Regions from separate parts of the Microbaculum marinisediminis genome, predicted to be linked through region 1. Evidence: predicted binding sites of a transcription regulator. Region 1 holds the regulator's gene; the other holds the start of a gene.
What was found. The regulator LexA, encoded in region 1, represses DNA repair genes until DNA is damaged. The targets are predictions, from matches to a motif close to TGTTCNNNNTGTGTTCNG.
Positions count from the first base shown of each region.

Region 2: MUB46_RS10370 (adenosylcobalamin-dependent ribonucleoside-diphosphate reductase) is a predicted target of LexA. The motif match lies at 4,385-4,402, and genes of this name have one in related genera.

Region 1 covers NZ_JALIDZ010000012.1:18,908-24,970, reverse strand. Annotated here, with positions in the region: gene gltX (glutamate--tRNA ligase) at 1-116, opposite strand, end outside; gene MUB46_RS21070 (ComEC/Rec2 family competence protein) at 281-2,428, shown strand; gene lexA (transcriptional repressor LexA) at 2,460-3,179, opposite strand; gene MUB46_RS21060 (sulfotransferase family 2 domain-containing protein) at 3,437-4,258, shown strand; gene MUB46_RS21055 (molybdopterin molybdotransferase MoeA) at 4,280-5,491, opposite strand; gene moaC (cyclic pyranopterin monophosphate synthase MoaC) at 5,496-5,999, opposite strand; gene trpC (indole-3-glycerol phosphate synthase TrpC) at 6,019-6,063, opposite strand, start outside.
Region 2 covers NZ_JALIDZ010000004.1:316,499-322,561, forward strand. Annotated here, with positions in the region: gene MUB46_RS10360 (Y-family DNA polymerase) at 1-789, opposite strand, end outside; gene MUB46_RS10365 (ImuA family protein) at 722-1,639, opposite strand; gene MUB46_RS10370 (adenosylcobalamin-dependent ribonucleoside-diphosphate reductase) at 1,866-4,307, opposite strand; gene MUB46_RS10375 (SDR family oxidoreductase) at 4,487-5,254, opposite strand; gene MUB46_RS10380 (lysophospholipid acyltransferase family protein) at 5,298-6,063, opposite strand, start outside.

The DNA.
Region 1 (6,063 bases):
TTGCCGCCGCGTCCGCGGGCATAGAGCCAGTTGAACAGGGCGGTGCGTGCGCCGCCGATATGCAGGAAGCCGGTCGGCGAGGGGGCGAAGCGGGTGACGATCTCAGGTTTGGACATGACAGGTGGCGGCCGGTTTCTCGTGCGGTCTAGTATGGATGGTGCGGTGTAGGCTGGGCGTTGTGTAGCACGGCGGCCGGCGCAGATAGAAGCGGTGTGGGCAACGGTCGCGCCCAAACCTTCGGCGCGGCCCCAGGGGGACTGCGGTGTCCGACGACGCGTCCTTGATCGGCAGATCGCGCTCCGCGGCGGCGCGGCGATGGCCGGCGTTGCCGGCGCCGCTGCTCGGCCTGTCGAGCCGCCTGTCGCGCCGCGTTTCGGTCCGAAGGATCGCCGACAGCGAGCGCGAGCGATTGTTCCTCTGGGGTCCCGTCGCTTTCGGCGCCGGCATCGCGGCCTATTTCGCGCTGCCGCGGGAACCTGTGCTCGCGGCGGTGCTGGTCCTGTGCGTCGTCACCGGGATCGTCGCTGTCCGCTGCGGCCCGGGCCGGCTCGGGGGCATCGCGTTCATCGGCCTGTTCCTGGCGTCGCTGGGCATGTTGGACGCGGGGCTTCGCAGCCGCTGGGTCGCCGCGCCGGTCGTGTCCGAGACCGGATATCCGGTTCCGGTGACCGGGCGGATCATCGGGGTCGACCTCAGGGAGGACGGCGCGGCACGGCTCACGGTGGCGCCGGAGCGGATCGGCCGCGATGCCGCTGCGGAGCTGCCGACCCTGCTGTCGCTGTGGATGCGCGGCAGCTGGTCGGTGCCGACGCCAGGACAGGCGGTGCGATTTGACGCGATGCTGTTGCCGCCGCCGGACGCCGCGGTGCCGGGCGGCTTCGATTACGCCCGGCGGGCCTGGTTCGCCGGCATCGGCGGCGTCGGGTTCCTGACCAGCGCGCCGAAACCGGTCCAGACCGCGCGGGATGTCGGACTGCCAGTGCGGCTCGGGACCGCGATCGAGCGGACGCGCCTTTACATCGCGGCGCGAATCCGGCAGTCGCTGCCCGGCTCCGTCGGCGCGATCGCGGCCGCGCTCGTGACGGGCGAGCGTGGCGCTATACCGGACGCCGACGAGGACGCGCTGCGCGCCTCCGGCCTGGCGCACATCCTGGCGATCTCGGGCCTGCACATGATGCTCGTCGTCGGCACGCTGTTCTGGTTCACCCGTGCCTGTCTGGCGCTATCGCCTAGTCTCGCGTTGACCCGGCCGATCAAGAAGTGGGCGGCGGCGATCGCCCTGATCGGCGGGCTCGGCTACCTGGTGCTCTCGGGCGCCTCGATCGCGACGCAGCGCGCCTTCATCATGGCGGCGATCATGCTGGTTGCCGTGCTGCTCGACCGGCCGGCGATCACCCTGCGCAACGTCGCGATCGCCGCATCGATCGTGCTCGTGCTGACGCCCGAAGCCTTGGTGACGGCGAGCTTCCAGATGTCGTTCGCCGCGACCGTCGCCCTGGTCTCGGCCTACGAGGCGTTGCGGTGGTGGTCGCTTTCGCGGAGTGAAAGCGCGATGGCGCCGCCGGTCCGCTTTCTCGTCCGGGCGGTGCTCGGGCTCGTGTTCACCGCGCTGATAGCCGGGCTGGCGACGGGGCCGTTCGCCGCCTATCACTTCAACCGCGTGGCGGTCTACGGGTTGATCGCCAATGTCGCCGCGATGCCGCTCGTCAGCGTGCTGGTCATGCCGTCCGCGCTTGCCGCGGTGCTGCTCATGCCCTTCGGCCTGGAAGGCCTCGCGCTTGTCCCGATGGGGCTGGGGATCGAGGGCGTTCTCGCCGTGGCGAGGGCGGTCGCCGGCTGGGAGGGGGCGGTGCGCATGGTCTCGCAGGTGCCCGTGGCCGCGTTGCTCCTGACGATTTCCGGCGGGCTCTGGCTGTTGCTTTGGCGCACGGGCGTGCGCCTCCTGGGGGTGCCGTTCATTGCGGCCGGCGTCGTCTTGAGTGCGGTCTCCGACCCGCCGGACCTCTTCGTCGCGCGGGACCTACGGATGGCGGCGCTGAGAATGCAGGACGGCGCGCTGGCGTTCCTGCCAAAGCCCGGATCGGACTACGAGGTGGAGGTTTGGCTGCGCAGCGCCGGACTCGTGCCCGAGGGGACCCCGCGACGACGGGCGGCCTGCGATACGTGGGCCTGCGTCGCCGACAATGGTCGTCTGCGTGTTTCCTACGTGAGCGATCCGGTGGCGTTCGCGGAGGATTGCGCCTGGGCGGACGTCGTCGTCACACCGATCTCGCCGCCTCAGTGGTGCAGGGACGACGCCATCGTGATCGGTCCGCAGGATGCCGCGCGGTCCGGCGCGATCACGCTCACGAAGACGGCCAACGGCATTGCCATCGAGACGGCGGCGGACCGGTCCGGCGATCGTCCCTGGACGCGCCGGGGACCCTAAGCCCCCGAGCTGCTGAGCCCGGCAGGCGTCGTCAGTACTGGCGGATGAGGCCGACCAGCCGGCCCTGAATGGCAACCCGATCCGGACCGAAGATCCGTGTCTCGTAGGCCGGGTTGGCCGCTTCCAGGGCGATCGACGCGCCCTTGCGGCGCAGGCGCTTCAACGTCGCTTCCTCGTCGTCGATCAGCGCCACCACGATGTCGCCGGTGTCGGCGGCATCCGTCTTGCGGATCAGGACCGTGTCGCCGTCGAGGATGCCAGCGTCGACCATCGAGTCGCCGCGCACCTCCAGGGCGAAATGTTCGCCCTTCGACAGAAGCTCGACCGGCACCTGGATCGAATGGCTGTGGTTCTGGATCGCCGAGATCGGCGTGCCCGCGGCGATGCGGCCCATGACCGGGACGGCCACCGCGTTCGAGTTGGCGGCCTCGGTCTCTACCGGCTCCGGCGGGGGTGGCGGCGGTGTCTTGCCGAGACTTCCCTCGATGACGCTCGGCGCGAATCCGCGGCCGCGCGCGGCTAGCCCCGGCGCCACCGACTCGGGCAGCCGGACGATTTCGAGCGCGCGGGCGCGATGCGGCAGGCGTCGGATGAAGCCGCGCTCCTCGAGCGCCGTGATCAGTCGATGGATGCCCGACTTCGAGCGCAAGTCCAGCGCTTCCTTCATCTCATCGAAGGACGGGGGCACGCCCGATTCCTTGAGACGTTCATGGATGAACATCAGCAATTCATGCTGTTTCCGCGTGAGCATTGCGCGCTCCCGTTGCCGCTTCCGCCCGTCTTTGGGCGCCGGATTGTGTACAAATCAAGAACAAACATACATGTTCTTGTTGTGTTCGGCAATGGCAAATATCGCATGGACGCAGTGTGGGCACGGGGGCGCGCTGCTCCGGGATCGTGCGGGTCGGCGAGGGGCCACCATCCGGCCTGGCGGGTCGCGGCACGCGGTCGTTCATCGCGATTGTAAGCCTCGACCGATCCGGCTAGGGATACCGGCGAACCGGTCGGATGACCATACCCACCAGCCGCCAGATCACGTCGGTCGAGCTTATGTCGCCGCGGGCAGTCGCAAAGAAATATCATGAAAGGGCATTGGGGATGGTCATCCCGCGTGCATTCGGATCAAAGTCCAAACGGAAACCGAATAAGAGCAAGAAGTCGCTCATTCTCGAGGACTATGTTCTCCTCCATATCGGCAAGACGGGTGGAACGTCGATCGGCCGGTTCCTGAGGAAGTTCCGGAAGGACGGGCAGGACATCAAGATCAAGAAAGTCGGCCATCGGATCACGCTGCAGCGGGTTCTCGAAGAATCGCCGTCCTGCAAGGTCGGATTCGTCATTCGCGAGCCGTCGACCCGTTTCGTGTCCGGTTTCAACAGTCGCCTTCGCAGCGGCCGGCCGGCGCATCACCACACCTGGAGCACGGACGAGGCCGTCGCCTTCTCCTACTTCCCCACCGCCAACGATCTCGCCGAGGCGCTCGTCACCGACGACGAACGGATGCGTTCGGCCGCGGAATTCGCCATGCAGGCTATCGGGCATCTGCGGCGCGGCTATGCGTTCCATCTCGGCGGCGTTGCCCCGTTGAAGGAGGCAGCCGACAGGATCTACTGCGTCGCCGAGCTGGAGCACCTGAACGACGACGTCTTCCGTCTGCTTGAGCCCGCCGGCTTGTCGCGCGAGCAGATCGCCGAGGCCTTTCAGACCGAGCATCAGGCGCCTTCGAAAGGACCGGCCCTTTCGGAAAAGGCCATCGACAACCTGAAGACGTTCTGGCGCCAGGAATACCGGATTTACGACTATTGCCGGAAGCATCTCGTCCGGCGCTGATGCGCCGCGCGAGGGCCGCCCTCAGAAATCCATCAGGAGCGCGCGGCAGGTCTCGCCCGCCGTCGCGGCCGGGGCGAAAGGCGGGCGGATGATCAGCGCATCGGCCCTGGCCAGCGTGGCCAGCATGGAGCTGTCCTGCCGGCCGAAGGGGGTGACGACGAGGGTGCCGTCGGGATCGATGCTGGACATCGCGCGCAGATAGTCCTGGCGCTGATCGTTTTCGCCGAGATCGGCCCCGAGGCGCGCGTTGGTCTCGCCGGACTGGGTTTCCCTGAGACCGCACAGCGCGTGGATCAGCGGCACGAGGAACAGCCGTGCGGTGATCATCGCCGAGACCGGATTGCCGGGCAGTCCGAGGAAGCGGCTCGCGCCGAACATGCCGAACATCAGCGGCTTGCCGGGCCGCATGGCGATCTTCCAGAAATCGAGCGACAGGCCTTCGGCGACCAGAACGTCCTGGACGATGTCATGCTCGCCGACGGATGCGCCGCCGAGGGTCACCAGAACATCGGCCCCGGACTTCCGTGCCTTAGCGACGGCACCGGCGAGGGATTCACGGTCGTCCGCGGCGATGCCGAGATCGACGGGAATGCCGCCGGCCCGCCGGACGATGGCCGCAAGCCCGAAGCCGTTGGACGCGATGATCTTTTCCGGTCCGGGATCGGAGCCGGGTAGGGCGAGCTCGTCGCCGGTCGACAGGATTGCGACTTTCGGCCGGCCATGAACGGACAGGTCGGCATGGTTCATCGCGGCGGCGAGGGCGATGGCGCGCGGGTCGGCGCGGCGGCCGGCGCTGAGCAGTACGTCGCCTTCGGCAAAGTCGAGCCCGCGCTTGCGCACGAACCGGCCGATGCCGGAGGATTCAAGAACGGTGACCTCGTCGCCGGCGCGCTCGGTATCTTCCTGGATGACGATCGCGTTGGCGCCATCGGGCAGGGGGGCTCCCGTAAAGATCCGCACGGCCTCGCCCGCCCCGACTGTTCCCTCGAAGGGATGGCCGGCAGGGGCCGCACCGATTACGCGCAGTGTTGTGGGCACGGTCGCGACGTCGGCGGCGCGCACCGCATAGCCGTCCATCGCCGAGGTGTCCCATGGCGGCTGCGTGCGCCTGGCGGCGATGTCCTCGGCGAGGACACGGTCCAGCGCGTCGTCAAGGGGCACCCGCTCGGCGGGCCTGGGGGGAACGCCGTCGACGATGCGCCGCAGGGCTTCTTCGACCGGGAGGAGGGCCATGGTCTCAGCCATCCTGTCCGCTGTCGTCGGCGTGCCAGCTGCCGGAGCGACCGCCGGATTTCTCCAGCAGGCGAATGCCGGTGATCTCGATGCCGCGATCGACCGCCTTGACCATGTCGTAGACGGTGAGGCAGGCGACGCCGACGGCGGTCAGCGCCTCCATCTCCACGCCAGTCTGGCCGGTCACCTTGGCCGTCGCCGTCACGCGCACGGCGCTGTCGGCGGCAACAGGCTCGAGATCGACGGACACCTTCGACAGGCCGAGCGGATGGCAGAGTGGTATCAGCTCGTGGGTGCGCTTGGCGCCCATGATGCCGGCGATGCGGGCGGTGCCGAGCACGTCGCCCTTCTTGGCCTCGCCACGGACGATCAGGTCCATTGTCTCGGGCGCCATCCGGACCCAGCCCTCCGCCGTCGCCGAACGGGCGGTGACCGCCTTGCCGGAGACGTCCACCATGCGCGCCGTGCCGGTCTCGTCGAGGTGGGTGAGGGCTTTGTCGGCGCACATGGGCGGGGCTCGCTCCAGCCTATACGGCCGCGTCGGCGGCGGTTCGCGACAACAGCGCGCGGGT
Region 2 (6,063 bases), on a different contig from region 1:
CCGCGCCACCCGCTCGATATCCTCGACAAGCCGGATCGGCTCGGCGAAGACGCGCTCGACGAGGAAGACCGGTGGCGGCCTGAGCGGCGACAGCGGCTCGTCGGCGCGGCCGAGCGCGCGGTCGAGACGCGTGAGCAGGTCCGCGCCGAAGCGGGCGGCCAGGGTGGATCGCGGCATGTCGACGAGCTGGCCGATGCGCTTCAGGCCGAGCCGTTCCAGCATCGAGACGGCTTCCGGTTCGGCGTCGAGCATCGCCACCGGCAGCCCGGCGACGGCGCGCGCGTTGCCGCCCGGCGGGACGACCGTGCCGGATGCCGTCCTGGCCACGGCACGGGCAGCGGCGGGTGTGTCGGCGACGGCCGCCTGCACCGTGAGGCCGCGCCCTTCGAGGCGTCCCGTCAGGTCGCCGAGCAACGCTTGTTCGCCGCCAAACAGATGGGCGCAGCCGCTGATGTCGAGGACGAGGCCGCTTGTCCCGCCGGGGGCGTCGAGGGCGACGAGCGGGGTATAGCGCCCGGCCCATTCGGCGAGGGCTTCGAGCGCGCGGCGGTCGCCGTCGGGATCGGCCTCGACGGCGTCCAGCGCCGGCACGCGCGCGCGGGCGTCGGCCAGCGTCAGGCCGGGCTCGAGGCCGGCATCGGCGGCGGCCGTGTCGATCGCCGTCAGCCGGGTGGCGTTGCCGACGGTCGCGATCGTGGCACGCGGTCCCGCGCCCGACAGGCTAGCCGGTTCGGCGGAAGCGGAGGACGGTGGTGTCCTGCGCGACGGTTCCCTTCCGAGTCGCTCCACCGGCAGGCGCGGCAGGCGCAGGGCGAGGAAGCGCCGGCCTGATGTCTCCGGCGTCGGCGGAAGCGAAGAGGCGTTCATCGGGTCTCCAGGTCAGGGCGAAGCGGCCGCCGGGGCGGGTGGCGTTGCGTTCGAGATCGACCGCCCAGGCGGGTGGGGGCAGGGCGAACGCGGCGGTATCCGGTCCGGCCAGGGCGAGGGGCTCGATGCGCCAGCGGGTGCGCGCCGCGCTCAGGCCGTCCATGGTGCCGGGGCGCACGAGCAGCGCGGTGCCGCCATTCCGGGCGGCCCGGAGCGCCAGCCGCCGCGTCGCGGTCAGGTCGACGGTGGCCGGGTCGCCGCGGATTTCGGCGACGACGGCCGACAGCGCCCGGCTCGCAAGCCCTTCCTCCGCCGCCCACAGCGCCTCGCGCGGTCGGCGCGTCTCGACGAAGAGCAGCCCGTCCGGATCGAGGCCGAAGGCGGCGAGCCCCGGCCCGTAGGGTCGGCCCCATTCGCCGGCGCCGTCGACGGTGGTGACGATCAAAGCTGGCCGGTTCGCGGCGAGGCGGCCGGCGAGCGCCAGGGCGAAGCCGAAGGCAAGCGGCCCGTCGGCATCCGCCGAGCGGACCTCGTGCAGCGCGCCGCGCCGCAGGCCACCGCCGAGCACGGCGTCCAGCTCCGCGGCCCCGAGCGGCACCGACGGCGCGACGGATGCGCGCGCCCCGGCCGCGCCGGGGGCGGATCCGGCCTCCAGCCGCGCGATGCGCGCGCGCAGGGCGCCGATATCGGCAACGGTGTTGCGATCGGTCAGCGCGCGACCGGCAACAGCGTCGCCATCGGGCGGGGCATCGGGTTCGGGTGCGCTCGACACAATGGGTCTCCGTTCCGGGCGAGCGGTGTCGCCGCCCGGTGACAAGGCAAATGTTCTATGTTTGTTCTAATATGGATTCCACCGTTTGGCGGCGGAGTCAATCGTCAGGTGGCTCAGGGAAGGGCGGGGCAGAGATCGCTCCGTCCACTCCATGTCATTGCCGGGACGCGTCCGGGCACGACCGCACAGGAATTCGGCGAAACGTGATACCAGCCTCACCAGACCGTCACGCGCACTTCGAATAGCCGCAGTCGAGGCAGGCGAGGCAGCCCTCGCGATGGTAGAGGCTGGGATGACCGCAGCGCGGGCAGGTGGCGCCGGCGCCTTCGGGAACCACGGCTTGCGCGTCCTTGTCGCCCGGGTCGCCGCGATGCGCGCCCGTCCCGATCCGTGAGGGCGCCAGGAAGCCGATGTCGATCATGTGCTTCTCGATGACGTCGGCGATGGCGGCGAGCAGGCTCGGCACGTAGCGGCCGTTCATCCAGTGGCCGCCGCGCGGATCGAACACGGCCTTCAACTCGTCGACGATGAAGGACACGTCGCCGCCGCGCCGGAACACGGCGGAGATCAGCAGCGTCAGCGCCGCCGTCCAGGCGTAGTGCTCGACATTGCGCGAGTTGATGAAGATCTCGAAGGGGCGGCGGCGGCCGTCGCGGATGATGTCGTTGATGGTGATGTAGAAGGCGTGCTCGGTGTCGGGCCAGCGCAGCTTGTAGGTGAAGCCCGGCAGGATCGTGTCGCGCTTCAGGGGTTCGGTCAGGCGCACGACGGCCGCGCCCTCGGGCGGAACCGCGGGCTCCGCCTCCCGCCCCGCCACGGGCACCGCGGGGGCGGGCAGCGGCAGGCTCGCCTGCTTGTCTTCGGCGGGCACCCCCTCGGCGGGCACCGCCTCGCCGACGCTGAGCACGGAGCCGGTCACCGGGTTCGGCCGGTAGGTGGTGCAGCCCTTCAGGCCCAGCGCGTAGGCGCGAGCATAGACGTCCTTGAAGGCCTCGAAGGAGATCTCGCGCGGCACGTTGATGGTCTTGGAAATCGAGGAATCGACATAGGGCTGCAGCGCCGCCTGCATCCTGAGATGGGCTTCGGGATCGAGCGTCTGGGCGGTGACGAAGGCCTCCGGGGGCGCGGCCGCCGCGTCCCCGCCGGCCCTGGCCCGGTAGAGGCGCCAGGCATAGTCGCTCACCTCCTCGTCGCGGCGGCTGCCGTCCGGCATCAGCACGGTCCGGCGGTAGGACAGCGAGAAGATCGGCTCGACGCCGGAGGAGACGTTGTCGGCAAAGAGCGAGATGGTGCCGGTCGGGGCGATCGAGGTGACGTGCGAGTTGCGCAGGCCGTTCGCGCGGATCGCCGCGCGCACATCCGGGTCGAGGCGGGCGACCGTCGGGCTCTTCAGGTACTGCGTCCTGTCGAACAGCGGGAAACAGCCCTTCTCGGCGGCGATCTCCGCGCTCGCGCGATAGGCCGCATTCTGGATGATGCGCATCCAGTCGCCAGCAGCCTTCGCAGCGTCTTCGCGGCCATAGACGAGGCCGAGCATGGCCAGCGCGTCGGCAAGCCCGGTGACGCCGAGCCCCAGGCGCCGCTTGGCCTTGGCCTCCTTCGCCTGCGCCTCCAGCGGATAGCCCGAGATGTCGACGACATCGTCGAGGAAGCGGATGGCGACGGCGACCGTCTCCGCCAACCGGCCGGTGTCGAGGCGGGCGGTCTCGTCAAACGGATCGACGACCAGGCGGGCCAGGTTGACCGACCCGAGCAGGCAGGCGCCATAGGGCGGCAGCGGCTGCTCGCCGCAGGGGTTGGTGGCATGGATCGTCTCGCAATAGGCGAGATTGTTCTCGGCGTTCACCCGGTCGATGAAGATCACGCCGGGCTCGGCATAATCGTAGGTCGAGCGCATGATGCGGTCCCACAGCGCCCGCGCCCGGACCGTCCGGTACACCGTGCCGGCGAAGACGAGGTCCCAGTCCGCGTCGGCCTCGACCGCCGTCATGAAGGCGTCGGTGACGAGGACTGAGAGGTTGAACATCCTGAGCCTTGCGGCGTCGGCCTTGGCGTCGATGAACAGCGCGATGTCGGGATGATCGCAGCGCAGCGTGCCCATCATGGCGCCGCGCCGGTGGCCGGCCGACTGAATAGTCCGGCACATGGCGTCCCAGACCTCCATGAAGCTCACCGGGCCGGAGGCGTCGGCGCCGATCGACCTCACCAGCGCGCCCTTCGGCCGCAGCGTCGAGAAGTCGTGGCCGATGCCGCCGCCCTGCTGCATGGTCAGCGCGGCCTCGCGCAGATTGGTGAAGATGCCGTCGAGGTCGTCGGGGATCGCGCCCATGACGAAGCAGTTGAACAGCGTCACCTTGCGGCCGGTGCCGGCGCCGGCGAGGATGCGGCCCGCCGGCAGGAAGGCGCCGGATTCAAGCGTCTCGCGGAAGCGCTTCGCCCAGGTCCTGCGGGATTTCGCCGGTTCCGCCGCGGCGACCGCATCGGCGACGCGGCGCAGGGTGTCGGACACAGTCTTCTCCACCGGCGCGCCGCTCTCGTCGCGCAGGCGGTACTTCATGTCCCAGATCTCGCCCGCGATGGGCGATGGGGCGATCGGCGGCGGGTCGGTCGGCGGTGGATCGGTCGGCGGCGGGTTGCGGGCGTCGCCGCCGGATGTCCTGCGGGCCATGTCGAACACTCATCGCGCGTCGGGACGCTGTTCCCGACCTCACCAATATCGGGCCAAAGACGTTTAAGGTCAATGAATGTTCCCGGTTTGTACCGGCCGCGCCACCGCAAAAGGCCCCGTGGGCCGGCCGAAAGGGGCCGATTTGGTGTCCCGGCCCCTCGCGCGATCCGGGACCGGCCCTATGCCACCGGCAGGCCGACCGCCTTGCGGATGTCCTCGGAGCGAAGCGAGACGTCGGTGCCGAGGAAGTCGGCCGCGCCGCCCTCGCACAGCCAGGCGATCGCCTGGCCAACCCATTCGGCGGGAATGTGCACCGAGGGGTCGAGCTGGCTGACGGGGTTGATGCCCGAGGCCTTTATGGCGACCTGCATGTCGGTCGCCACCGTGCCGGGGCTGAGGCCCACGACCTGGATGCCGTGGTCGCGGTATTCCTTGTCGGCGCATCCGGTCAGCGACAGCACAGCCGCCTTCGTCGCGCAGTAATGGCTCCAGCCCTCGAGCGGGCTGGTGGCCGCGCCCGAGCTGATGTTGACGATGGTGCCGCCTCCCTGCGCCTGCATCACCGGAATGGCGGCGCGCAGGCCGTGGTAGACGCCCATCAGGTTGACGTCGACGGCGTCCGCCCAGTTCGCCGGGTCGGAGTCGGCGATCCGGGCGATCGGCTCGATGACGCCGGCATTGTTGACGAGGATATCGAGGCGGCCGAACTCGTTGCGGCAGGTCTCGACGGTATCGACGACGCTGTAATAGCGCGAGACGTCGCATGTCCAGGCGATCGCCCTGCCGCCGTTTTCGACGATGTCCTCCGCGACGCCCGCGATCTCCCGGCTCGAACGCGCCGCCAGCACGACGGCGGCCCCGCGTCTGGCCAGTTCCCGTGCTGCGGCGGCGCCGATGCCGCGGCTTGCCCCCGTTACGATCGCGGCCTTTCCGGTCAATTCGCTCATGTGCGCACTCCCATGCAGAGGTTCGTGATGGATTTGCCGGTGGCTACCGGGCCTCGGCCTCGCCGATGGCCTGGAGCCGTTTCCTGGCCGTCTCCGGCAGCGGCGGCGGGTGGGGCGCCCGCGCAGCCTCGACAAGCAGCCGGTCCGACGCGGTCTCGATCGCGGTTTCCAGCCGCGCCAGGAACTCCTTGCGCGGCAGGCCGGCGGGCAGCACCTCCAGGAACTCCACGAGAATCGTGCCCGGATAGCGCTGCCATTTGCGGCGCGGCCAGTAGAGCCCGGAATTGAGCGCCACCGGCAGGCAGGGAACGCCCATTTCCTGGTAGAGCAGCACGACGCCGACCTTGTAGGCGGGATCGTCGCCGGGGGCGCGGCGCGTGCCTTCGGGAAAGATCAGCACCTGGCGCCCGGACTCCGCCTGCACGCGCGCGTCGCGGCCCATGTCCTTCAGCGCCCGCGCGCCCTTGTCGCGCCTGACCGCGATCATGCCGATCCTGGTGATCCACCAGCCGAACAGCGGAATGCGGGTCAGTTCGTGCTTCAGGATGAAGGCGGGGTCGGCGAAGCAGTGCAGCAGCGCGAAGGTCTCGAACAGCGACTGATGCTTGGCGGCGACCAGCAGCGGCCCGTCGAACCGCTGCGGCGCGCCGCGGACTTCCAGCCGCGTGCCGGCGACGACGCGCAGCAGCCAGATCGAGCTTTTCGCCCAGGCGTGCATGAACGGCAGCAGCGCCCGGCGCGGCAGCAAGATCAGCGGCAGGCAGACGACCATCCACAGGACGAGATTGGCATAGAAGGCCAGGTTGAAG